Corallococcus caeni: one gene and its partner. Each later gene encodes a partner of the first gene's protein in a complex. Links are inferred from orthologs where the notes say so. Each region holds a gene or a part of one and is shown on either strand. Other genes may lie near its edges.

Region 1 (16,520 bases):
AGCGCTCGCGCGTCCGCCCCTTCACAGTCCCCCGTGCAGGTGCGCCGCACGCTGCCGTCCGCCTGCGGCCGATCCACCACCCAGCGCTCGCCGTCGAAGGCCCCGGTGTCCTTCTCACGCAGCACCGCCGCGTCCGCGGCGTCGCCCATCTCCACCACGCCGTCCGGGCGCAGGCGGTACGCGTCGAAGGTGCGCGGCGCGCCCGGCCAGTGGCCCGCGTCGAAGACCTCCGGGCTCACGTGCGTGTAGCCCGTCTCCGCGTACAGCGGCGCCAGCGGACGGCCTTCGCCACGCAACAGCGGCCCGAGCGACGCTCCGTCCGCTTCTGGCAGCGCGGACAGGCCGGACAGCTCCAGCAGCGTGGGGCCCACGTCCACCAGCCGCGCCAGCGCGTCCACCCGGGCGGGGCCCACGCCGCGTCCGCCGGGCGGCTTCACCGCGAGCAGGATGCGGTTCTCCTCTTCACCCAGCCGCGCGCCGTGCACGGACGTCGCGCCCGCCAGGTCCGGCCGGTCCGCGTGGAAGCTCTCGCCGTGGTCGGACATCAGCACGATGAGCGCGTCGTCGTAGCGCCCGGAGGCCCGCAGCGCGTCCAGCAGCGTGCCCACCTGCGCGTCCGCCTGCGCGAGCAGCTCGTCGTAGAGCCCCTCCGCGCCCTCGCGGCTCCACGCGCCCTTCGCGCCCGGCGACACCGGGGCGAAGTGCATGCGCAGCCGGCGCTCCAGCGGCTCGGACGCGGCCACGTAGCGACGGTAGAACGGATACACCGGGTCGCCCGGGAAGTGCGCGGCCGTGGCGTGGAAGGCGAAGAGCAGCGGCCCCTCCCCCGCCTCCGCCAGCAGCCCGTCCGACAGCCGCCGCGCATAGCCCATGGGGTCATGGATGCCGGCCAGCGCGCGGTTGTCGATGAACTCGGGCACCCACGCGGCGCCCGCCGGGTTGTCCGCGAAGAGGCCCAGCGCCCGGTAGCGCAGCTTCTCCAGCGCGAAGTTGAGCGCGCCGCGCGGAGGCTGCCAGCGCGTGGCGAAGCCGGAGGCGGGGCCCTCGAAGTGGAAGCGCGAGCAGTCCGTCGCGAACACCGTGCGCCATCCCGCGTCCGCGAAGCGCTGCGCGAAGGTGGGCGCCAGCACGAGCCGCGCGTCGGACGTCAGCGGGTAGCGCACGCCCGTGCGGTACGGCCACCGCGCGGTGAGCAGCGAGCGCCACGCGGGCTCCGTCTGCGCCACCGGCGTATAGGCCTGCGTGAAGAGCGTGGCGTCCTGGAGGAAGCGCTCCACATGGGGCGCCACCCCGTGCCCCGTCGCGCCCAGCCGGTCCGGCCGGAACGCGTCGATGCCGATGAGCACCACCAGCGGCTGCCGGACGGCAATCCCCGGGCGCCGCACCGTCAGCGCCACCGCCAGCACCACGACGGCGCCCACCACCACCGCCCCCGAAACGCGCTCCACCCACCGGGCCCCGGGGCCGTCGAGCCGGCGCGGCGCCCGAACCCCGCGCACCGCCAGCACGGCCAGATGGACCGCCACCCACACCCCGGCAGCCGCGCGCGCCTGCCACGGCTCGCCGTGATCCACCAGCCACGCCAGCACCGGCCGTGCCGCCGGCAGGTCGTCGAAGAGCGCGGGCCGCGCCAGCGCCCGGTCCCACGCCCAGAACAGCAGCAGCCCCAGCCAGTGCGGCACCATCACCGCCAGCGCCACCCACCCGCCCCGCCGCGTCCAGGCCCGGGCCAGCACCGCCGCGGCGAGCCCCAGCAGCCCGCCCGCCACCGCGTACACGGCGGCCACGCGCAGGATGACGCCGGGCAGCAGCGGCCGGACCGCCGCCGCCAGCGCCGCGTAGGGGCCGTCCAGCGGGATGTCCACGCCCACCACGCCCGCCTTGAGCAGCCAAGCCGTCTCGGCGGCGAAGAGCAACAGTCCCAGCAGGGCGCCCAGGGCCAGACGCCCCGAAGTGGCACGGAGGAAGGAGGCGACGGACCGCACGGACATGCCCCCAGCGTCTACCCCGGCCGGGCATTGGGGCGCCAACTCTGTATTCCACCAGGCTTTCTGGAAGAGCGTGACGTGCTTGCGCTGCACTGGCAGTGCAAGATGGCGCCCGGACTGTTACCAAGCGATGCCCTCCCAGGACCGGGGGCCACCGTCATGTCATCCAGCGCCGCGCCCAGCGATACCCTGCAGGAGTCCGTGCGCCGCGCGCTCGACGTGGAGCGCCAGTCCAATGGACGGCACCTGGCGTGGGTCCGGCTGGGCGCGGTGGGCGTGCTGTTCACCATGGCCGTGTACCTGGGCCGGGTGCGCGGGCTGCACGACTGGGACGTCTACCTGGCGCCCTTCGCGCTGTACCTCGTGTGCACCACGGCCGTGGCCGTGGCGGTGACGGCCTCCACGCGCATCGCCCGCTGGGCGTCGCTGTCCGTCGCGTTCGTGGACGTGCCCGCCGTCTACTGGCTCCAGCACCTGGCGCTGCCGGTGTCCCCCTCCCCTGGCGGCGTGGCCGGCTTCACGCTGGGCATCTTCGCGGCGCTCGTCCTCCTGTCCGCGCTGAGCCTGCGCCGGCCCGTCACCCAGCTCGTCACGCTCGTCGCCATCCTGGCGGAGGTGGAGCTCCAGCGGCAGGCCTCCATCGGAGGGGGGGCGCAGGTGGCCGGCGCGGTGATGCTGGCCATGACGGCCGCGGGCGCGGCCCGGCTCCTCCAGCGCATCCGCCTGCTGTCCGCCGCCGTCACCCAGGAGGAGCTCCAGCGCGCCCGCCTGGGCCGCTACTTCTCCCCCGCCGTCGCCGAGCGCCTCCAGGACAGGGACTCCCCCGCCCCGGAGCTGCGCGAGGTGTCCGTGCTCTTCGCGGACGTGCGCGACTTCACCTCGCTGAGCGAACGGCTGCCCCCCGAGGAGGTGGTCACCATCCTCAACGAGTACTACGGCCGCATGGTCGAGGTGGTGTTCCGCCACGGCGGGACGCTCGACAAGTTCATCGGGGACGCACTGATGGTGTACTTCGGCGCCCCGCTGCCGGACGCCCACCACGCCCGGAGCGCCACCCGGTGCGCGCTGGAGATGGTGCGGGAGCTGGAGGCCGTCAACGCCGAGCGCGCCGCCCGGGGCCAGGCAGGCCTGCGCATGGGCGTGGGCGTCCACTCCGGGCCGGTGGTGCTGGGCAACATCGGCTCGCCGTTCCGGCGCCTGGAGTACACGGCCATCGGTGACACGGTGAACCTGGCCAACCGCATCGAGCGGCTGACCAAGGGCTTCGGGGTGCCGGTGCTCGTCTCCCAGGCGACCCGCGAGCAGGCGGGCGACGCCTTCCGCTGGGCCCCTGCCCCCACCGCGCTCGTCCCCGGCAAGAGCCAGCCCGTGGTGACCTTCATCCCCGAGCCCGCCGAGGGCGCCCCGGTGCTGGGGCCGGACGTGGCGGCCTGAGCTTTCCGGTCCCCGGGCCCAGGCAGGCAGGGGGTGGATCGCGATGCCGGGCTACTGGACCACCTAAGTGGCCTACATGGTTGAGGGTTTACGTTGACGCCTCACGCGAACGGTCCTTATAAAGCCGCGGTTTCCTCTGTCGTAGATCGAGGCCCCCCTTGAGCATTTTCGCGTTGGACCGGGTCGCCGCCCAGTTTCCCGAGGCGGTCGCGGAGCGCTATGTCGACCGCGCTGGCGGAGCCTGGGCCGTCATCCATGCGGAGTGGCTGCCGAAGGTCGCCACCTTCCTGAAGATGGATCCCGAGCTGGACTTCAAGCTGTTCGGCTCCGCGGACGCCGTGGACCGCCTGCACCTGGCGGAGAGTGATCCGCGCTTCGAGGTCGTCTACTTCCTCTATTCGCTCAAGCGGAAGGAGCACGTGCGCCTGAAGGTGCGCGTGACGGAGACCCGCCCGGAGCTTCCCTCCCTCACGCCGCTGTACCGCGGCGCGAACTGGTGGGAGCGGCTGGTGTTCGACTTCTACGGCATCCGCTTCACGGACCACCCGGACCTGCGCCGCATCCTGCTGTACGACGAGTTCCAGGGTCACCCCCTGCGCAAGGACTACGCGCTGCGCGACCGCCAGCCGCTGATCCCCGAGCGCCCCATCAAGGACATCTTCCGCGGCCCCGGCACTAGCGGCGTCGCCTGATCGAGACCTCCCCATGTCCGACAGCCACAACATCGACGCGCAGAAGCCCCACAACCCCGACACCGATGGGTTCGCCCACGAGGAGTCGGAGCTGGAGTCGCACTTCCAGACGAAGAACATGGTCATCAACATGGGCCCCTCCCACCCGGCCACGCACGGCACCGTGCGGCTGAAGGTGGAGCTCGAGGGTGAGACCATCGTCAAGATCGACCCGGAGATCGGCTTCCTCCACCGCGGCTTCCAGAAGAGCTGCGAGAACGTCACCTGGACGCAGTGCCTGCCGTACACGGACCGGCTCAACTACCTGTCCGCGATGATGAACAACTTCGGGTTCCTCAACGCCGTGGAGAAGCTCATCGGCCTGGAGATCCCGGAGCGCGCCCAGTACATCCGCGTCATCGGCAGCGAGCTGCACCGGCTCACGGACCACCTGACGTGCGTGGGCGCCACCGGCCTGGAGATGGGCGGCTTCGCGCCGTTCCTCTACGGCATGGAGGCCCGCGAGCTCATCCAGGACCGTGTCACGGAGCTCACCGGCGCGCGCCTCACCACCAGCTTCGGCCGCGTGGGTGGCATCAACCGCGACCTGCCGGAGGGGTGGTCGGAGAAGGTCCTCAAGTCGCTGGACCGCACCGAAGAGCTGCTCGTGGAGATGGACGGGCTGCTCACGCGCAACCGCATCTTCGTGGACCGCACCAAGGGCACCGGCGTCATCACCGCCGAGGACGCCATCGACTACGGGTGGACGGGCCCCGCGCTGCGCGCGTGCGGCGTGGACCACGACCTGCGCAAGGTGCAGCCGTACTGGGTCTACGACCGCTTCGACTTCGACGTGGTGGTGGGCCAGCACGGCGACAACTACGACCGCTACCTCGTGCGCCTGGAGGAGATGCGCCAGTCCATCCGCATCCTGCGGCAGGCCCTGGCCACCATCCCCGCGGGCCCCATCATCGTGGACGACTGGCGCATCGCGCTGCCGCCCAAGCCGGAGGTGTACGGCACCATCGAAGGCGTGATGGCGCACTTCAAGCTGGTGATGGAGGGCATCCAGGTGCCCCCCGGTGAAGTGTACGACGCCACGGAGGCGTCAAACGGCGAGCTGGGCTGGTACCTGGTGAGCGACGGCCGCGGCCGCCCGTACAAGGTCCACGTGCGCGCCCCGGGCTTCCCGGTGCTGTCGGCGCTGCCGCACATCATCCAGGGCAAGATGCTCGCGGACCTCGTTCCCACCTTTGACACCATCAACATGATCGGCGGCGAGGTCGAGCAGTGAGCGACAACGACACGAAGAAGCCCACTGGTGACGCGCAGACGCCCCCCAAGGGCGCGCCCACCGACACGCCCGCGGCCAAGATTGGCCCGGAGCCGTCCAACCCGCCCGCCGGCGCGAAGCTGGACAACCCGCCCGCGGCCGCCAGCGGTCCCACCGGCACGCCTCCGCCCAAGCCGGCGGCGCCGGCCGGCGGCCCTCCGCCCAAGCCGCAGCCCAAGAACCCGGGCTTCGTGACGGCGGTCATCGACGGCAAGGAAGTCGTGGTGAAGCCGGGGACCAACATGATCGAGGCGGCCAAGACGGTCGGCTCGGAGATCCCCTACTACTGCTACCACCCGCGCCTCTCCATCGCGGCCAACTGCCGCATCTGCCTCATCGAGGCGTCCAACGCGCCCAAGCTCGTCCCCGCCTGCCAGACGCCCATGGCCGAGGGTCAGGTCATCAAGACCACGACCCCCAAGGTCAAGGAGCAGCAGCGCGCGGTGATGGAGTTCCTGCTGCTCAACCACCCGGTCGACTGCTCCATCTGCGACCAGGCCGGTGAGTGCAAGCTGCAGGACTACTACATGAAGTACGACTACAAGCCCTCGCGCCTGGAGGGCACCAAGGCCCTCAAGCACAAGCGCAAGGTGCTGGGGCCCCGCGTCGTGCTGGACCAGGAGCGCTGCATCATCTGCACGCGCTGCGTCCGCTTCATGAACGAGATCCCGAAGGAGCCGCAGCTGGGCGTCTTCGGCCGCGGCAGCCACGAGCGCATCGACGTGTTTCCGGGCAACGAGCTGGACAGCAACTACTCGCTCAACACCGTGGACGTGTGCCCGGTGGGCGCGCTGCTCTCCCGCGACTTCCGCTTCAAGGCGCGCGCCTGGTTCCTGTCCGCCACCCCGTCCGTCTGCACGGGCTGCTCGCGCGGCTGCAACATCTCCGCGGACTGGATGTCCCAGGACACCTACCGCTACCGCCCGCGTGAGAACGAGGCCATCAACAAGAGCTGGATGTGCGACCAGGGCCGCCTGTCGTACAAGGACCTGAACGTGGGCCGCGTGCTGTCCGCCCGCGTGGGCCGCGGCCTCCAGGCCCCCGGCACGGTGCAGCCGGTGCTCACGCGCAAGGACGCCGCCGTCGGCGCGGCGAAGGCGCTCAAGCCGCTGGCCGGCTCCAAGCAGCTCGCGGTGCTGGCCTCGCCGCTCGCGTCCAACGAGGACCTGCTCGCGGGCCTGACGTTCGCCAAGACGGTGCTGGGCGCAACGTCCGTGTTCGTGGGCGGCCGGCCGCAGGGCAAGGCCGACCACTACCTGATGACGGCGGACAAGAACCCCAACCGCCAGGGCCTGGCACTCATCGCCAAGGGCCTGGGGCTGTCGCTCAAGGGCTTCGACGAGCTCACCTCCGCCATCAACGCGGGTCAGGTGAAGGCGCTCTACGCGCTGGGCGCGGAGGTCCCCACGGACGCGGCCGCCTTCGCGGAGGTCGTCGCGAAGCTGGAGGTGTTCGTCGTCCAGGCGCAGAACGAGTCCCCGGTGACGGCGCAGGCCACGGTGCTGCTGCCGGCCGCCGCGCACATCGAGGACGAGGGCACGTTCACCCAGCAGGACGGCATCACCCAGCGCTTCCGCAAGGCGTACCCCCCCAAGGGTGACGCGGCGCCGCACTGGAAGTGGGCCGCGGAGCTGACGCGCGAGCTGGGCGGCGAGGCCGCTCACGCCTCCGCGCGCGACGTGTGGCGGGCGCTCTCGGGCCAGGTGTCCGAGTTCGCCGAGTTCAACTGGGACAAGGCCTCTCCGCCGGACCGGGAGAAGCCGGGCATCAATCCGCTGCCGTCGGGAGCCGACGGCCGTCCGCCGGGCTACCGCGAGTTCGGCGCGCCGCGCGTGAGGGGCATCTGACCATGAGCCGCATCCTGACCATGTTGTTCGCCATGGCCACCATCGTCTTCGCCGTCGCTGGCGGAGTGGCCTCGGCGTATCTGGTGGGCTACCTGGCGGAGGAGTACCTCTTCGAGGGGGCCAGCCGCCTGACGAACATCATCTTCCTGATGCTCGTCTTCGTGATGATCACCGCGACGCTGCTCACGCTCGCCGAGCGCAAGTGGAGCGCGTTCATGCAGGACCGCGTGGGCCCCAACCGCGCGCGTCTGGCCATCCCCGGCCTGTCCAACCGCTCCCTGGGCGGCATCCCGCACATCATCACCGACGTGCTGAAGATGCTGACCAAGGAGGACTTCGTCCCCGGCACCGCCAACCGCTTCCTGTTCAACCTGGGCCCCATCCTCGCCTTCGCGCCGGTGTTCGCGCTGTTCGCGGTGGTGCCGGCCGGGCCCACGGTGAACGTGTTCGGCAAGACGGTGGACATGGTCGTCGCCACGCCGGACTTCGGCATGCTGTACCTGCTGGCCATCGCGTCGCTCGCCGTCTACGGCACGTCGCTGGCGGGCTGGTCCTCCAACAACAAGTTCGCGCTGCTGGGCGGCGTGCGCGCCTCCGCGCAGATGATCTCCTACGAGGTGGCGCTGGGCCTGTCGCTGGTCGGCCTGTTCCTGGCCTTCTCCTCCGTGCAGCTGCCCACGCTGGTGGGTGACGTGGGCAACGCGCTCGTCGCCGGCACCGGCCAGGCGCAGTACCTGTGGCGCACGGACGGCGGCTTCGACCTGGGCCTGCCGGCGTGGGGCATCTTCATCCAGCCCCTGGGCTTCATCGGCTTCTTCGTGGCGTCCTTCGCGGAGACCAAGCGCGCCCCGTTCGACGCGCCGGAAGGCGAGTCGGAGATCATCGGCTACTTCGTGGAGTACTCCGGCATGAAGTTCGGCATGTTCATGATCTCCGAGTTCGTGGAGGTCGTGGTGCTGGCCGGCGTGACGACGTCGCTGTTCTTCGGCGGTCACCACCTGCCCTTCGGCGGCGAGTGGCTGGCGGCGCAGCCCTTCATGCAGGAGCACGGCTGGGTGTACGGCACGCTCCTGGGCACGGTGTTCTGGCTCAAGGTCATCCTGCTCATCTGGGTGCAGCTGGTGATTCGCTGGACCTTCCCGCGCTTCCGCTACGACCAGATCCAGAACCTGGGCTGGAAGATCCTCCTGCCCGTGGGCCTGGCCAACGTGTTCATCAGCGGCGCGCTGGTGCTGTGGGATCCGTCCCTGCGCGCGCTGGGCGTGGTGGGCCTCCTGGAGATCGGCTTCGTGGTCGCACTGACGATGACGTCGGGTTCCAAGACGGCGGACGCGCACGACGCGGCGCACGGCCATGGGCACGACGCGCACGGCCACGGACACGACGCGCACGGCCTGCCGGCGCACGCGGCGGACCCCCACTCCCATTCTCCGGCGGGCGCGCACTAGCGCGGTCCGGAAGCGAGACAAGACACCATGGCGTTCAATGCTTCCCAGGATCCGCGCACGGACCTCCGCGAGCGGATGTACATCCCGGAGCTGCTGCGCGGTCTGGCCATCACGACCAAGCACTTCTTCCGCAACATGTTCGGCACGCGCGACCCCAACCCCCAGGTGGTGGACCGCACGGGCATGAACCTGATGACCACGGTGGAGTACCCGGAAGAGAAGCCCATCTATCCGGAGGGCTACCGGGGTCTTCACCGGCTGGTGCCGCGCGAGGACGGCAAGCCGCGCTGCGTGGCCTGCTACATGTGCGCGACCATCTGCCCCGCGCAGTGCATCTACATCGAGGCGGGTGAGTACGAGACGGCGGACTCCGACTCCGAGTCGGCGGTCATCGAGAAGTACCCGACCCAGTTCGTCATCGACGAGCTGCGCTGCATCGTGTGTGGCCTGTGCGTGGAGGCGTGCCCGAAGGACGCCATCCGCATGGACACGTACATGCACACGCCGTCCGAGTACAACCGGCAGAACTTCGTCTACGACATCCCGAAGCTGCTCAAGGGCCCGGCCGTGTCGCACCCGTCCGACCCCTGGAACAAGCGGGACAGCTCCTCGGAGCCGCACCACGTCCACAAGGAGGCGCACACGCGCATCGGCGAGGGACACGAGGGCCACGCGGACCACGGCAAGCCCGCGCAGCTGGGCGCGGGCCACGGCGCCCACGCCAAGCCGGGCGCCGGGCACGCGGTGGTGACGCAGCAGGGTCCCATCCAGGTGACGAAGTTCATCAAGTAGTCCTTCCGCGCCAGGGGGGGCGGCCTTCCCGCCCCTCCGCACGCAAGCCCGGCCCGCCTTCTTCCCGCTGTCAGGGGAAGGGCGGGCCGAAGCCTTTTCTGGGGGCATGTGGTGATGCTGCAGCTCTTCAATGCGCATGGTGCCGGCCTGGCACGGGGAGCCCCGCCGTGAAGCGCTACCGGATGTCGGTGTGCAAGGGCTCCAGCTGCCGCGAGGGCGGCTCGGACGCGGTGCACGTGGCGGCGCGCGAGGCGCTGGCGGAGAAGGGGCTCCAGTCCCGCTGCGAGCTGTACCGGGGCGGCTGCTACGGCTTCTGCCACATGGGGCCCAACGTGGTGGTGCGCGAGGACACGGGCCGCAAGCGAGACCCGCTGTCCCCGGAGGACTACCAGCTCATGGGGTGGCCCGGAGAGGTGTACTACTCCGGGATGACGGCGGAGAAGATGCGCCGCGTGGTGGCCGAGCACATCCAGGACGACGCGCCGGTGCGGGAGCTGTTCGGCCAGCCGGACTCCGGCGACGACGACTGAGGCTCCGGAGGTGGACCGTGCTCCGCGCATCCCCGTCTCCCCTCCTCCTTTCAGGCCTCGGGTGCCTGCTGGTGCTCGGCGCGTGCTCGCGGCCCGTGGCCCCGCCGCCTCCGCGGGTGCTGGGCGCTCATGCGGACGCGGACAGCCCTCGCGTCGTGGGGGCGGCGCTCGTCCGGGACGGTGACTCCCGCGAGGAGTTGCTGCGGCGCCATCCGCGCGTCGAGCCCGACGCGGCGCTGAAGGACACGCTGCTGGCCGTCCTGGCGGACTCCGGGCAGCGACTGCGCTGGAGCGCCGCGCCCGTGGAGGACCTGGCGTGTGACAACGGAGACGTCCGCTTCCGGATCCAGGTGCGCGTTCCGCCCTCGTGCTCGGAGCGGGCGTGTCCCGTGCTCGCCTTCTACACCACGGGCTGTCCCAGGCCGGGCTACCACTGGCGTCCGGAGTTCTTCCTCCGCGCGGGCTTCATCTACGCGGAGCCGGCGGTTCGGGGCACCCGCTGCTCCGAGGACTGGGCCCGCGCGGACGACGGGCCCCTGCGCTTGGAGGCCGCCACGGACCTGGAGGCCGCCAGCCGATGCCTGCGCCAACGCTTCACTCGCGAGGGCGTGGTCCCCAAACTGGGCATCCTCGGGTGGAGCTACGGGGGCAACCAGACGCTGGTGGGCATGACGCGCTTCGCGGGCAGCTACGACGCGGGCTTCGCCCTGGCCGCCAAGACGGACCTGGCCTCCTTCCTCGCCCAGACGTCGCCAGAGCTGCGCCGCGCCCGGGCCGCCGAGTACGGCGATCCGGAGAAGGACGCGGAGCGGCTGCGCTCCATCTCCCCCGTGACGTGGGTGGACCGGGTGGAGGCGCCCATCGCCCTGATGCTGGGCGCGAGAGACCCCAAGGTGTCGCTGTCGGACGCGGACGTCTTCGTGCGCGCGCTCCGGGCCCGGGGCCAGGACGCGTCGCTGATGATCATCCCCGAGCACGCGCACCTCACGGAGCGCCCGGAGGAGGTCGCGTTCGAGCACGCCCACCTCCTCCAGTTCTTCACCGCGCGCTTCGGCGTGCCCCTGCGGGTCGAGACGCGGCCCTGAAGGGCCGTGGCGCCCCTGCCGGACGCAGCCGCCTCAGCGGCTGTCGGTGCTGCGCCGGCCCCAGCGGATGACGCCGTCCCAGTCCGCGGGCGGCGGCGTCTGGATGAGGCGCTGGCAGCGCTGGACGTAGACGCGGGCCACGGTGTCGCCGTGCTCCACGGTGCAGCGGCGGAACAGCTCCTGGGCCACCAGGAAGTCGCGCCCGTAGTAGGCGATGAGGGCCTTCTCGTAGAGGGCCATGCCCGCCTGCTTCTCCTGGGAGAACTCGCCCCGGCGGCCCAGCAGCTCGTGCACGCGGACGGGCTGGGGACGGTCGCGCAGGAGCACGCGGTCCACCTCGCGGAAGACGTACGCGTCGCTGGCGAGCTGCGCGGTGGTCTGCCCCACCAGCACCTGGGTGCCGTACTCCTTGTTGGCCGCCTCCAGCCGGCCGGCCATGCCCACCGCGTCGCCCATGACGGTGTAGTGGGACTTGAGCTCGCTGCCCATGTCGCCCACCAGCAGGTCGCCCGTGTCGATGCCGGCGCGCACGGCCAGCCGGTGGCCGAACTGCTTCTCCCAGAGGGGCTGCTTCTGCGCGAGCGCCGCCTGGAGCTTCAGCGCGGCCTCACAGGCCAGGTGCGCGTGGCGGTCCGTGCGCACGGGCGCGCCCCAGAAGGCCAGCACCGAGTCGCCGATGTACTTGTCCACCTGCCCCACCGTGGCGCGCACCACGGCCGTCATCTCCGTGAGGAAGGTGTTGAGCAGCGGCACCAGCTGCTCCGGCGGCAGGGCCTGCGACAGGCGGGTGAAGCCCTCGATGTCGCAGAGGTACACCGTCATCTGCCGGCGCTCCGGCTTCATCAGGCTCACGTCGCGCGCCACCAGCCGCGCCACCTCCGGGCTCACGTAGCGGCCCAGCGCGCTGTGGACGAACTCGCGCACGTCCTGCTCGGTGCGGAAGGCGTAGATCGTCGTCACGAGGAACGCGAGCCCGCCGGACCACAGCGGGCCGGCCACGGCGATCCACAGCTTGTCGTGGACGAAGACGTACCCCGCCGCGCCCACGTAGCCCGCCCCCGCGGCCACGGCCACGCAGACGAAGAGGAAGGCGCCGCCCACGGAGCGCAAGAGCCAGCTGCAGGACAGCGCCAGGAACGCGCCGATGAACGCCAGCCCCATGGTGGCGAGCATGTCCACCTTCGGCGGCGCGCGGGTGATGCCGTCCGACGCGAGGATGTTGGCGAGCGCCTGGCCCAGCACGGCGCCGTTGGCGATGCCCGGGCCAATGGGCGTCACCCGCCGCTCGGGCGCGTAGCTGCTGGTGTTGGTGAGGATGACGGCGCGGCCGTCCAGGTCGTGGTCGAAGCGGGCGGGCCGCGCCTCCTGCGTGTCGAAGAGGTTGAGCAGCACGTTCCACGCGCGGATGGAACGGGCGAGCGGGCCGCGCGCGCCCCGCGTGGCGGACGGGGCCTCCCAGCGCAGGAGGCTGTAGCCGGACGCGTCCATGGGGATGGAGTACTTGTCCCCGATGTACAGGCGCCCCTCCGCGTACCGCAGCTTCTGCGTGCCCGCGAGCCGCATGGCGGCGGCCAGGGGCAGCGAGGGCAGGACATAGCGCTCACCGCCGCGCGGGCTGTACGCGACGAGGTGGGGCACGCCGCGCACCACGCCGTCGGGGTCCGCGGGCAGCGTGGTGGCGCCGTAGCCGCTGGCCGGGCTGAGCAGCGGCGTCACCGGGTGCTGGAGCTGGCGCACCTCCGGGAGCTTCTCCGGATCCAACCCCTGCACCTGCACGGAGGCCAGGGCGAGGAAGAGGTCCGACGGCGCGACGCGGAAGGCATCGTCCGCGGCGCGGCGCTCCTGGATGGACGCGGCGGCGGTGCCCAGCTGCTCGCCCAGGTTGCGGCCCTCGCCCTCGTCCGCGACGCCGGCCCAGACCTCCAGGCCCTTGCCGGCGGGGATGAGGAACGCGGGGCGCTGGAGGGCGAGCACGGACTGGGCGCGGGCGCGGGCCTCGGTGACGCCGGGGTAGCTGCCCAGGCGGACCCTGTAAGGCCACAGGCGGCCGGTGGGGGGCAGCGTGCGGGTGCCCTCGGCGCCCCAGCGGAAGGCGAGCACGGAGTGGCCGGAGTCCTGGTCCAGCAGGGCCCGGAGCGCGTCGTCGTCCTGGGACAGGGCGCCCCGGCCGGAGCGCGTGGGGGTGACGCAGGCGCGGGGGCTGAGCTCCGGGTAGGCGAAGTCCAGCATCACCACGGAGGCGCCCTCCTCCATCAGCCGGTGGACCATGCCGCCCATCACCTGGCGCGGCCACGGGTACGCGGCGATGTCCGCGCGGGGGCCCTGCTGGGCTTCGGCGAGCGTGTCGTCGTCGATCGAGACGAGCACCACGCGGTCGGAGCGCTCGGAGACCTCGCCGAGCTGGCGGATGCGCCAGTCGTAGAAGACGCGTTCGCCGCCGTCGAGCCACACGGAGATGCCGTCGATGAAGCCGGAGGGCGACAGCAGGGGGGCGGGTGTGTCGTCCGGCCGCGTGGGGCCTGTGACGCGCTGGGAGACGAGCAGGCCCAGCAGGCAGCCGAACAGGGCCGCCATGACGAGCGAGAAGCCGAGCCGGTGGAGGAAGCGGCGGCCGGAGGAGTGGATGCGGAGGCGTTGCACGAGCGGCGTGCAGGATACCCCGTCGCGGCCCCGCGCCTATGGGTCAACACGCGCGGTATGGTTGGCTGCTGTCACCTGTTCATCCGTGCCCCGTTCAAGAGAGTGCCCATGAAACGCCTGTTGCTGTCCGCCCTCGCCACCGTGTCCGTGCTGTCGCCGCTCGCCTGCGACCTGGAGAAGACGACCAATCAGATTACGGCGGACCACGTGATGGTGGGCACCCTGCTCGCGACGCCGCAGGTGGACGTGTCCGCGTCCGCGCTGGCGGGCTACGACGCGGGGACCTACGGCGGCCCGGACGGAGGGGACGTGGTGTCCTTCCCCGGGCAGACGGCGGCGTTCGTGTTCTTCGGGACGAAGTCCGGGGAGAACGCGCAGCCGGAGGGCCTGAGCGGGGCCACCGTGACGCTGCGGGCGGGGAGCGCGGCGGGCGTTCCGCTCAACGGCCAGGGCGGCGGCAGCTACGGCGTGACGAGCGACTCCACGGACGACCTGAAGTACACGTCGGGCGCCACCTATTCGTTCTTCGCGGAGCAGGGCGGGACGAAGTACGAGGCGCGGGTGGAGGACTCGCCGACGAAGGAGGCCATCCCGGCGTTCCACCCGGCGGAGGGCTTCGTGCGGATCAACGCGAACACGGCGTTCGCGTTCGACCGGCCGGCGCCTCCGCCGAGCCAGGACCGCACGCTGGGCTTCGTGACGGTGGTGCCGCTGGGCGCGAACGGGGAGAAGGGCCAGGCGACGTACTCGAACGTGCCGACGACGCCGGTGGAATTCCTCCAGCTGGCGGCGACGCCCGCGACGTTCCGCGAGGCGCGCGTGACGATTCCCGCCACGGCGTTCCCGAACCCGAAGCAGACCTACCTGGTCATCTTCCAGGCCGTGCGCATGGGCGGCCCGGAGTCCGACAACCTCTTCCTGGGCAGCGTCGTCATGGCGGGCACCGCGGAAGTGGGCATCGTCCGGACGAACTGAGCCTGTCTACCCGGCCTCGATGTCCAGGCCGATGCGCTCCTCGAGCTTGAGGCGCAGGAGGTGGCCCGCGAAGCGCTCCGACTCTTCGCGGGTGAGGATGCTGCGGAAGTCCGAGCCATCCGCGATCTCCACCTCCATCACGGCGCCGCGCTGGAGGAGGCGGAAGAAGTCCTCCCCTCCTCCGGGCCTGGGCACGCGCAGGGGGATGAAGCCCTTGAGCGGCAGGACGTCCGCGCTGGCGTCGATGACGCGCAAGAGGCCCGGTGCGTCCGGGCGCACGGCGTCGGAGGCGACGGACTCCTCCGCGTAGAGCGGCGCGGGCGGGAGTGCCAGGTCCTCGGTGGAGTCGTCGAAGAGGAAGCCGTAGCGGGACGGCACCCGCTGCGTGAGGAGGTAGCAGAGCAGCACGGCCTCATCCGGCTGCACGCGCGCGACGTGGAGGATGGAGCGCTCCGCGCCCACGCGGCGAAGCAGCAGCGTGAGGTGCGGGCGGCTGCGCTGGAGGTAGCGCTGAACGCGGTCCAGGAGCGTGGCGCGGACCTCCGTGAACGCGGCCTGGTAGCGGGCTTCGCTCTCCGCTTCGCGCTGGGAGACAGCATCACGGGCCCTGGCGAGCTTGGCTTCCGCGTCGCGGAGGAAGTCGCTGGCCGCGCCCTGGGGCTGGAGTCCCGGAGTCGTCGAGTTCGCGTCCATGCCCGCGGCGCGCACCGCGCCCAGGAGGAACGAGCCCTGCTGCGTGAGCCGGGCCTGCTCCTCGCGGAACTGGATGACGGAGGCCGCGTGCTCGCGCTTGAGCTCCGCCCAGGCGTCGTAGGTGGACTCCAGCGTCTCCAGCGCGCGCAACTGTCCCAGCGCGCCCTCGGGTCCGGCGGCCCACTGCGTGTCTGTGTTTCGCACGGGGAGCGGCGCGGACTCGCCGACCGCCGGCGTGTCCACGGGCGTGTCGTGTCGCGACGGCTGCGTCGCCTCGGGCGGTTTCGTGCCGGTTGTCGGTCGCTTCTTCGCCGCGCTCACGGGATCTGCTCCTGATGCGAAGGACCTCGCATCGACGCGCATCCTAGGCCATCCGCCCTGCCCCCCGAGCAAACACGAAGGCCCCTCCCCGCGCTTCCACGGGAAGAGGCCCTCTGTGCACTTCACGCACGCCCTGGAATCAGGTCGTGGTGCGGGAACCCGGCGGCACCGTGGAGCCCGCGCCCTGCTGGGTCTCCGTGCCGCGCGCGTTGTTGATGGCCGTCGCCAGCTTGTCCTGGCCGCCCTGGATGCGCTGGCGCAGGTCGCCGCGCAGCTCCGTGCCCGGCTTGTCCGCGAGCAGCATGCCCACGCCCACGCCCACCAGCACGCCGGCCGCGAAGATGCCCAGCGCTGGCAGCGCCGACTCCGCCGTCGTGCGGCGCGTCTCCAGGCCGAGGAGGTCCAGCACGTCGTCCCTGTCCAGCTTCTTCAAATCCTTCAGGCTCAGCATGTCCGACTCCGTGAGATGACTTCGGGGGAAAGACGCGGGGTGCGGCAGGAATCCTAGACGCTGCCCGAGGGCGGCGTGCCACGACCCGTCTGGTAGCCCTGGAAGGCGGACTCCGCCATGCCCAGGAGCTCATCCTTCACGAAGGGCAGCGCGGCCAGCCGCACGCCCAGCTTGAGGATGCGCCCGGTCAGCGGCGTGAAGAGGCCACCGCCCAGCACGTAGCCCACGCCCACGGCGATGGCCAGCGTGCCATAGGGGTTGCGCTCCACGCGCCCCTTCAGGTCCAGCGACTGCCCCAGGTCCGCCACCGCG
Region 2 (8,676 bases), on another replicon or contig:
CGGGGTGTCAGTCGTCGTCGCGGCCCAGCACGACGCTGGCGCCGTCGTCGTCCCGGGTGACGCGCACCTGCCAGGGGCGGCAGCAGACGGGGCAGTCCTCCACGTAGGACTCGGCGGAGGCGCCCAGCGAGTCCACGTCGACTTCCACCTCCTCACCGCAGTAGGGGCACAGCTGGGTGGCGGCGTCCGCGAAGGGCTGCATGGGGCAAGCCTCCTTGCTCTCAAGGCATGTTCCCATGCCTTCAGGCATGTTCATTGACGTGGACTGAGCGTCCGCGCCATCAGACGCTAGAATCCCCACCCCATGGCTCCCCCTTCCCGGAATCGCATCGCGGACATCCTCGTCAAGGCGCGCGTCATCGACGAGTTGCAGCTACGCAGCGCGCTCGCGTCGCTGGACCAGTGGGGCGGACGCGTGTCGCGCGTCATCGCGGACCTGGGCCTGGCCTCCGAGGAGACCATCACCCAGGCCATCTGCCAGGGCCTGGGAATGCCGCGCGTGCAGCTGGGCAACCTGACGAAGGACGCGGCCGCGCTCTCACGCGTGGACGTGGGGCTCGCCGAGCAGAAGGGCGTCTTCCCCGTGCAGCTCAAGGACAACGGGAAGACGCTGGTGCTGGCCATGTCCGACCCCACGGACCTGGCCACGTTGGATCAGGTCGCGGCGCGCAGCCGTGCCCGCGTGGTCCCCATGGTGGCGGGCGACCGTGAAATCGAGCACGCCATCCTGCGCCACTACCGCGGCCAGGAGCCGGTGGAGAAGAAGCGCTTCAAGCCGGACACCAACAAGCAGCAGGACGCGGGCGAGCTCCCGGAGGAGGAGGAGTTCAAGGTCGTGGACATGAGCGGCAAGACGGTCGTCAAACGCATCAGCGACATCGTCGACCCGAACGCCGCCCCGCCGCCCGCCGCGCCCGCCCCCGCGCCGCGTGCGGCTCCCGCGCCCGCCGCCGCGAGCGCGAACTCCAGCGCCTCGGACATCCTGGACGAAATCCTCGCGGGCGGCTCGCCCACCTCCGAGTGGACGGACGAGGACCTGGCCCGGCTGCAGACGGTGCAGCAGAACCAGGAGAAGAGCTCCAAGATCCTGCGCGCCCTGCTGGAGCTCGTCTTCGAGAAGGGCCAGGTGCAGCAGCGCGAGCTGGCCGCGCGCATGCGCCTCTGAGCCGCGCTGCCTTGCTCAGCCCACCTCGCGCAGCTCGCGCGCGGTGAGCCCCAGCAGCGTGAGGATGGTGTCCAGCCCGCCGGCGGAGATGGACGTGTCGGCGGCCTCGCGCAGCTTCGGCTTGGCGCGGAAGGCGATGCCCAGGCCCGCCTTCTCCAGCATCAGCAGGTCGTTGGCCCCGTCGCCCACGGCGATGACCTGCTCCAGGAGGATGCCCTCCTGCTTCGCCAGCGTCTCCAGCAGCTCCGCCTTGCGGCGCGCGTTGACGATGGTGCCCACGGTGCGTCCGGTGAGCTTCCCGTCCTGCACCTCCAGCGCGTTGGAGTACGCGAAGTCGATGCCCAGCCGCTTCTGGAGCGCCTCCGCCGCCACGGAGAAGCCGCCGCTGATGACCGCGGTGCGGTAGCCCAGGCGCCGGAGCACGCGGATGAGCGTCTCCGCCCCCTCGGTGAGCGGCAGGTTCGCGGCCAGGTCGTGCAGCACGCGCGCGTCCAGCCCCGCGAGCAGCGCCACGCGCTGGCGCAGGGACTCGTCGTAGTCCATCTCCCCGTGCATCGCGCGCTCGGTGATGGCGGCCACCTTGGCGTGGACGCCGTACGCCCGCGCCAGCTCGTCGATGACCTCGATGCGGATGAGCGTGGAGTCCATGTCCATCACCACCATCCGCTTGCCCCGCCGGTAGAGGCTCTCGCGCTGGAGGGCCACGTCGAACGTGGGGCTCGCCATGGACAGCGCCAGCAGCGCGCCCTTGAGCGCCGTGGGGTCCGCGTCCGCGGGCAGCGTGACGTGCAGCTCCACCGCCGCGAGCGGCGTCTCGCTCAGCCGGGTGATGCGCTCCACGCGCGCGTTGCCCGCCGCCAGCTCCCGCGTCAGCGAGTGCACGTCGCGCACGCCCAGCGCCTTGCCCGTCGCGGTGACGACGTAGCGCAGCGGCTCCGGCCCTGGCTCCGGAGACGCGGCCGGGGGCACCGCGCGCACGTCCACCGTGACGCCCAGCTCGCGGGCCAGCTCGGGGAGCGCCCGCAGGGACTCCCCCACCCGGGCACCCTCCGGCAGGCGCACCCACAGGGCCAGGGTGAGCAGGCCCTGCACCACCCCCTGCTCCACGTCGAGCAGCTCCGCGCCCGCGTCCGCGAGCAGGCCGGTGAGGCGGGCGGTGGTGTCGGGGCCGTCCCTGCCGGTGACGGTGAGGAGGACGCTGTCGGAGGGGCGCGTGTGCATGGGCGCGCCGCAGTCTGACAGGTCCACGCGGGCCCGGGCGAGCCTCGCGAGGAGGCCCGCCTGCCCGCTGGCAACCCGCTACTCCTGCGTCGGATCCGACGACACGATGAGCGAGCCGCGGTCCAGGTACTCGCGCTCCGGGAAGGCCTTGTAGAAGTCCTCCAGCATCGCGTCCACGTCCGGGTAGCGCTGCTCGCGCTTGTCCTGCGTGGCCTTGTCGAAGAGCTGATCCAACCCGCTGGGCGCCTCCGGGTTCACCTCCGAGGGCAGCGGCGAGCGGCGGCCCGGGATCTGCCCGGTGAACATCTCGTAGAGCAGGATGCCCAGGCCGTACACGTCCGCGGACGGGCCCGGCTCCTTGGCGCCCCGGTTCATCAGCTCCGGCGCCATGTACACCATGCCGCCCGTGCCCACGAACACCTGGGGCATGCCCTTGGTGGCGTCCACCTCCACCACGCGGCTCATGCCGAAGTCCGCGAGCTTCGCGTTGCCGTACGCGTCGAAGAGGACGTTCTCCGGCTTGATGTTGTGGTGGGTGAGCCCCGCGGCGTGCGCGGCCCGCAGGCCGTACGCCAGCTGCAGGAAGGTGCGCAGCGCGTGCGGCACCTCAATGCCCTTGCCGCCCGCGGCCTCCAGCCGCTCCTTCAGGCTGCCGCGCATCAGCTCCACCACGAAGTAGGGCCGCGCCGTGTCCACGTTCTGGTCGAGGATCTGCACCACGCCCGGGTGGCGCACCTGCGCCTGCGCGCACAGCTCCTTCTTCAGGCGCTTGAGGACCTCCCCGCGCTGCAGGAAGGAGAAGTAGCCGAAGATGTCCTTCAGCTCCTTGATGCAGATGTCCAGGCCCAGGGCGTTGTAGCGGCCCTTGAAGACCGTGCCCAGCGGCCCCGTGCCAATGGGGTCGAACTTCTGGTAGCGCAGGTCCAGGTCGCTGGCGCCCTTCGCGGCGGCCGCGGCGGCGGCATTGGGGACCGGGGCTGCGGGAGCGGGCGTCGTGGAGGGAGGGGGCATCGGAGCGGGCGCGGCGGAGAGCGGAGGGGTGATGATGAGCGGCTGGGACGCGCTGGGGATGGGCGCGGTCACCACGAGGGGCTGGGCAACCGGAGCGGGCGTCGGCGGCAGCCCGATGAAGGTCTCCCGGCGTCCTTCCGCCGGGCCGTCCTGGCGGGACGCCGGCTGCGGCTGCGGCGTCGCGATGGGCGGGGGCGCCGCGGGCTGCATCTGCGTCGCGGCCTGCGACAGGTCCAGGGCCGGCATCGCCACGCGGTGCGTGCGCGACGGCGGCATGGGCGGCGGCCCTCCCTGGGACTGGGCGGAGGATGCGTCCACCTCCGCCTCGTCCAGCAGCAGCTCCGGCGGCGGCGGCGGGACACTCATCGGTTCGTCCTCGTCCAGCGGACGGCCGATGTGCGTGGCGTCCTCCGCCGGGAGGAGCTGATCCGCGAAGAAGTCGTCGACCTCCGACGCGAACCGGTCCTGCAGGTCCCCCTCCACCACCCGCTCACCCGTTTCGGTGAGCTTCAGCTGGGCCTCGCGGTCCATGGCGATGTAGTGGAACTTGCGCAGGAAGAAGAAGTAGCTGTCGAACTCCAGCGAGACGGACGGCTCGAGGGCGGCCTTCACGTCCGCCAGCTTGTTCGAGCGTCCCAGGCGGCCGTTCTCCCGCAGATTCTGCAGGATGAGCAGCGCCTCGCCACTGACGGTGTCACGATGGATGGCCGGCTTCGTCATGGGTGCGCGGACTCTACGCGGCACCCGCCCGGCGCTTCAACGTCTGGTGTGTCGAAGAAGCCCGGGGAAGCCCCCGCGCCCTACCGGATGCGCAGGAGCTGCTTCACCGTCTCCAGCACTTCCACGAACCGCACCGGCTTGCGCAGGTAGATGTCCACGCCCAGTTGCATCGCCCGGTCCTGGGCCTCCTTGCCGCCGGCGGAGATGGCGATGACCGGGATGCCCTTGAGCTCCTCCTCCTCCCGGATGCGCTCCACCAGGGCGAAGCCGTCCATCACCGGCATGTAGAGGTCCAGCATCACCAGGCTGAAGCGGTCCTCGCGCAGCCGCAAGAGGGCGTGGTGCCCGTCCGGCGCGAAGTGGACCTCCAGCGGCACCTTGCCGTGCAGGTCGTTGCTCGCCAGCTTCTTCAGCACGTAGCTGTACATCTCGATGATGTGGGGGTTGTCCTCGACGATGAGCACACGGTACCCGTCCTGCTCCGAAGGGGTCACCGCGCTGTCGTTGGGTCCCGCCGAACTCAAGATGTCACCCAGTCGCCGCCGGTCCTGCTCGCTCTCCACACGGATGCCCACGCCGCCCGGCTGATCGGGCGCGGCGATGCGCACCCACGCCACCGTCCCCGCGACTTCTACCGGATCCAGCAGTCCCGGGAAAGAAAGAGCAAGTCGAAGCTCGTCCCCCACCGCGAAGAGCTGCTCGGTCTGGACGAAGAAGCCCCCGGCGGAGAGGTTTTCCGTCACGTCCCGCAGTGGACGCCCATGCGGGTAGTCCACCCGGAGGATGGTGGGGACACGAGGGTGCTGCCGCTGGTCCGCAGGGTCCGGGCTCATAACAAGGGGTTGAAATCGCTCGGAAATTTGCTGATGGCGGTCCAGTCTACCGCCGAGGGTTTATGTTGACAACGAAGCCATTGCGGCAATACGTACGGCCCGCCATGGCGGAGCCCCTGTTCACTCCTGAAGAGCAGAAGAAGTTCGACGCGGGGATCGCGGAAATCCTCTCGCACTACCCCTCTGATCGCAAAAGCGCCGGCATGCTTCCCGCGCTGCGCCTGCTGCAGGACCTCAAGGGGTGGTTGCCTCCTGAAGGTCTTCGGCTGGTGGCGAAGAACCTGGAGGTCACGCCGGAGCGCGCCTACGAGGTCGCCAGCTTCTACGTGATGTACCACCTCAAGAAGCCGGGCAAGTACGTCATCGACGTCTGCACGAACCTCTCCTGCTCCCTCTGGGGCGCGGAGAAGATGCTCGCGTACCTGGAGCAGAAGCTGGGCCTGGCCGCCGGGGAGACGAACGACAAGTTCACCCTGCGCGAGACGGAATGCCTGGCGTCCTGCGGGACGGCGCCCTGCCTGCAGATCAACGAGGATCACCACGAGCGCCTGACCCAGGCCAAGCTGGACGCCATCCTGGCCCGGCTGTCGTGAGTCGCCCCTCCTCCCCCTCGCTTTCCTAGGACGTTCATCCATGGCCTCTACGGCAAAGGCGGTCGAACCCGTCATCTCGGCGGCCTGGGGCAAGCCCCAGTCCTGGACCCTCGACAGCTACCGGTCGCGCGGTGGCTATGACGGGCTCAAGCGCGCGCTCTCCATGGAGCCCGCCGCCATCATCGACGAGGTGAAGAAGTCCAACCTGCGCGGCCGCGGCGGCGCGGGCTTCCCCACGGGCATGAAGTGGAGCTTCGTCCCCAAGGACAGCCCCAAGCCCAAGTACCTCGCCGTCAACGGCGACGAGTCCGAGCCGGGCACCTTCAAGGACCGCTACATCCTGGAGAACGACCCGCACATGATGCTGGAGGGCATCGCCATCGCGTCGTACGCGCTGGGCGTGCACACCTGCTACGTGTACCTGCGCGGCGAGTTCAAGTTCCAGGCGGAGCGCACCCAGGCGGCCATCGATGAAGCCTACAAGGCCGGCATCTTCGGCAAGTCGCTGATGGGCAAGGAGGGCTTCGCGCTCGACTGCTACGTCGTCCGCGGCGCGGGCGCGTACATCTGCGGCGAGGAGACGGCGCTGCTGGAGTCCCTGGAGGGCAAGAAGGGCTGGCCCCGCTTGAAGCCCCCCTTCCCCGCGGTGGTGGGCCTGTTCGGCAGCCCCACGGTGGTGAACAACGTGGAGACGCTCGCCAGCGTGCCGCCCATCCTCGCCAAGGGCGCGGAGTGGTACGCGAAGCTGGGCACGGACAAGTCCGGCGGCACGCACCTGGTGTGCCTGTCCGGCTCCGTGAACCGCCCCGGCGTCTACGAGGTGGGGATGCACACCACCATCCTGGAGCTGATCCACGACGACAAGTACGGCCAGGGCATGCCCAAGGGCCGCAAGGTCAAGGCGGTCATCCCGGGCGGCTCGTCGGCGCCGGTGCTGGGCGCGGACGAGCTGGACGTGGCGCTGGAGTTCGAGGCGCTGAAGATGAAGCAGACGATGGCCGGCTCCGGCGGCGTCATCGTGATGGACGACGCCACCTGCATGGTGCGCAGCCTCTGGCGCGTGGCCCGCTTCTACGCGGAAGAGTCCTGCGGCCAGTGCACGCCGTGCCGCGAGGGCACGCCCTGGCAGACGCGCCTCCTGCGCAAGATCGAGGAAGGCCGCGCGGAGCTGAGCGACATCGACATGCTGTCGAACGTCGCGTCCTCCATCGCGCCCTACCCCCCCATCGGCCTGGGCAACACCATCTGCGCGCTCGGTGACGCGGCGGCGCTGCCCACGCACTCCTTCCTCATGCGGTTCCGGGACGAGTTCGAGGCTCACGTGCGGGAGCATCGCTGCCCGTTCGGTGACCACCCCTGGGGTTCCTTCGGAGACTGGTCTTGAACATCGAATTGGTCCTCTTCGGCGTCTTCGCCGTCATGACGCTGCTGTCGGCGGGGCTGGTCATCACCGCGCGGAGCCCCATCAACTCCGCCATGGCCCTGGTGTCGACGTTCTTCTTCCTGGCCGGCATCTACGTGCTGCTCTGGGCGCACACGGTGGCCGCGGTGCAGGTGCTCGTGTACGCGGGCGCCATCATGGTGCTCTTCCTCTTCGTCATCATGCTGCTCAACCTGGGGGACGCGCCCCACCGCGGCAAGCCCACGGTGACGCGGCTCTTGGGCGGCGCCTCCGCGCTGGGCCTGCTGGCGGTGCTGGTCGTGACGCTGGGCCGCGTGAACGCGCAGCCCGCGCAGCTGGACGCGAAGAGCCAGGCGGCGTTCGGCACCATGGCGGCCATCGGCCAGTCCATCTTCACCACCTGGCTGCTGCCGTTCGAAGCGGTCAGCCTGCTCCTGCTGGTGGCCATGGTGGGCGCGGTGGTGGTGGCCAAGTCCCGCATCTGACCTTCAGCGCCCCTCAGGACAACCCAATGGTCCCCATCACCTACTACCTCCTGCTGGCCGCGGCCCTCTTCTGCATGGGCATGTTCGGCGTGCTGGTGCGTACCAACGCGCTGGTCGTCTTCATGTGCGTGGAGCTGATGCTCAACGCGGTCAACCTGACGTTCCTGGCCTTCTCGCGCATGCATGGCGAGGGCACCGGGCACGTGTCCGCCTTCTTCGTCATCGCCGTGGCGGCCGCGGAAGCGGCCATCGGTCTGGCCATCGTCATCGCGGTCTTCCGCAGTCGCGGCTCCGTGAACGTCGACGACATCCGGACGATGAAGCACTAACGCCCCGTCACCCCTGAGCCCATCCATGGACGGAATCGTCGAATTCTTCAGAACGGCACCCATCCCTCCGGAGGTGTTCGCACCCTCCCTGGGGCTGATCATCCTGCTGCCGCTTTTGGGCGCGTTCGTGTGCGGCGTGTTCGGCAAGTGGCTGGGCCGGGCCAACGTGCACCTGGTGGCGTGCTCCGCCATCGCCGGCGCCTTCGTGCTGAGCGTGCTGGCCTTCTGGGCCACCAGCGACGCGGCGGGCGGGCGCGTGGTGAGCATGCCCAACCCGTTCGGCATCGAGCGGGACACCATCCGCTACGCCATCGCGCACGACTACGGGACGTGGTTCGCCGCGGGTGACTTCCGGGTGAACTTCGGCCTGCTGGTGGACCACCTGTCGGGCATCCTGCTGCTCATCATCACGGGCGTCGGCTTCCTCATCCACCTGTACTCCACCAGCTACATGGAGCACGACGACGGGTACTGGCGCTTCTTCGCGTACCTGAACCTCTTCGTCGCCGCGATGCTCACGCTGGTGATGGCCGACAACCTGGTCCTGCTCTTCGTGGGCTGGGAGGGCGTCGGCATGGCCAGCTACCTGCTCATCGGCTTCTGGTACACGGACAGCGCGAAGGCGTGGGCGGGCCGCAAGGCGTTCGTCACCAACCGCATCGGTGACTTCGCGTTCCTCATCGCCACGTTCCTGCTCATCCTCACGGTGGGCGCCTTCAACCGCCAGGCGGACGCGCGCGACTACAACGCCGCGGGCAGCAGCCGGGCGCGCTACGAGCAGGGCATCTCCCAGAAGGGCCCCGTCACCTTCAAGGGCCTGGAGAAGCTGGCCCTGGCCCTGCCGGAAGGCACGGGCGGCGCGGTGTCCCTGGCCACGCCCATCGAGTCCGGGCCGCTGTCCGGCTACACCTTCGGCG

The links.
Region 2: the proteins of AABA78_RS01515 (region 1) and AABA78_RS21555 are in contact, whole or in part, in a cryo-EM structure (PDB 7NYH), measured with the Escherichia coli proteins. The link is inferred for Corallococcus caeni from one-to-one orthologs.

What each region holds. Positions count from the first base shown.
Region 1 is NZ_BTTW01000001.1:360,554-377,073, forward strand. Bases 6,611-9,498 are described here. They hold AABA78_RS01515 (complex I subunit 1/NuoH family protein), read left to right. Parts: upstream 6,611-7,275; coding sequence 7,276-8,721; downstream 8,722-9,498. Other genes in these bases: AABA78_RS01510 (NADH-quinone oxidoreductase subunit G), read left to right, coding at 6,611-7,273; AABA78_RS01520 (NuoI/complex I 23 kDa subunit family protein), read left to right, coding at 8,749-9,498. In the rest of the region: AABA78_RS01490 (sulfatase-like hydrolase/transferase), read right to left, coding at 1-1,991; AABA78_RS01495 (adenylate/guanylate cyclase domain-containing protein), read left to right, coding at 2,148-3,422; AABA78_RS01500 (NADH-quinone oxidoreductase subunit C), read left to right, coding at 3,596-4,114; nuoD (NADH dehydrogenase (quinone) subunit D), read left to right, coding at 4,128-5,387; more of AABA78_RS01510, read left to right, coding at 5,384-6,610; more of AABA78_RS01520, read left to right, coding at 9,499-9,513; AABA78_RS01525 ((2Fe-2S) ferredoxin domain-containing protein), read left to right, coding at 9,681-10,043; AABA78_RS01530 (alpha/beta hydrolase family protein), read left to right, coding at 10,061-11,128; AABA78_RS01535 (CHASE2 domain-containing protein), read right to left, coding at 11,162-13,768; AABA78_RS01540 (hypothetical protein), read left to right, coding at 13,877-14,743; AABA78_RS01545 (hypothetical protein), read right to left, coding at 14,750-15,757; AABA78_RS01550 (hypothetical protein), read right to left, coding at 15,897-16,208; AABA78_RS01555 (hypothetical protein), read right to left, coding at 16,262-16,520. UniProt on the Escherichia coli protein: NDH-1 shuttles electrons from NADH, via FMN and iron-sulfur (Fe-S) centers, to quinones in the respiratory chain. The immediate electron acceptor for the enzyme in this species is believed to be ubiquinone.
Region 2 is NZ_BTTW01000005.1:32,963-41,638, forward strand. What follows is about bases 5,678-8,676. They hold AABA78_RS21555 (NADH-quinone oxidoreductase subunit J family protein), read left to right. Parts: upstream 5,678-6,923; coding sequence 6,924-7,430; downstream 7,431-8,676. Other genes in these bases: nuoF (NADH-quinone oxidoreductase subunit NuoF), read left to right, coding at 5,678-6,927; nuoK (NADH-quinone oxidoreductase subunit NuoK), read left to right, coding at 7,457-7,759; nuoL (NADH-quinone oxidoreductase subunit L), read left to right, coding at 7,785-8,676. In the rest of the region: AABA78_RS21520 (CPXCG motif-containing cysteine-rich protein), read right to left, coding at 8-202; AABA78_RS21525 (GspE/PulE/PilB domain-containing protein), read left to right, coding at 305-1,165; phosphoserine phosphatase SerB, read right to left, coding at 1,181-2,386; AABA78_RS21535 (serine/threonine-protein kinase), read right to left, coding at 2,465-4,117; AABA78_RS21540 (TIGR02266 family protein), read right to left, coding at 4,198-4,950; AABA78_RS21545 (NADH-quinone oxidoreductase subunit NuoE family protein), read left to right, coding at 5,055-5,543; more of nuoF, read left to right, coding at 5,584-5,677. UniProt on the Escherichia coli protein: NDH-1 shuttles electrons from NADH, via FMN and iron-sulfur (Fe-S) centers, to quinones in the respiratory chain. The immediate electron acceptor for the enzyme in this species is believed to be ubiquinone.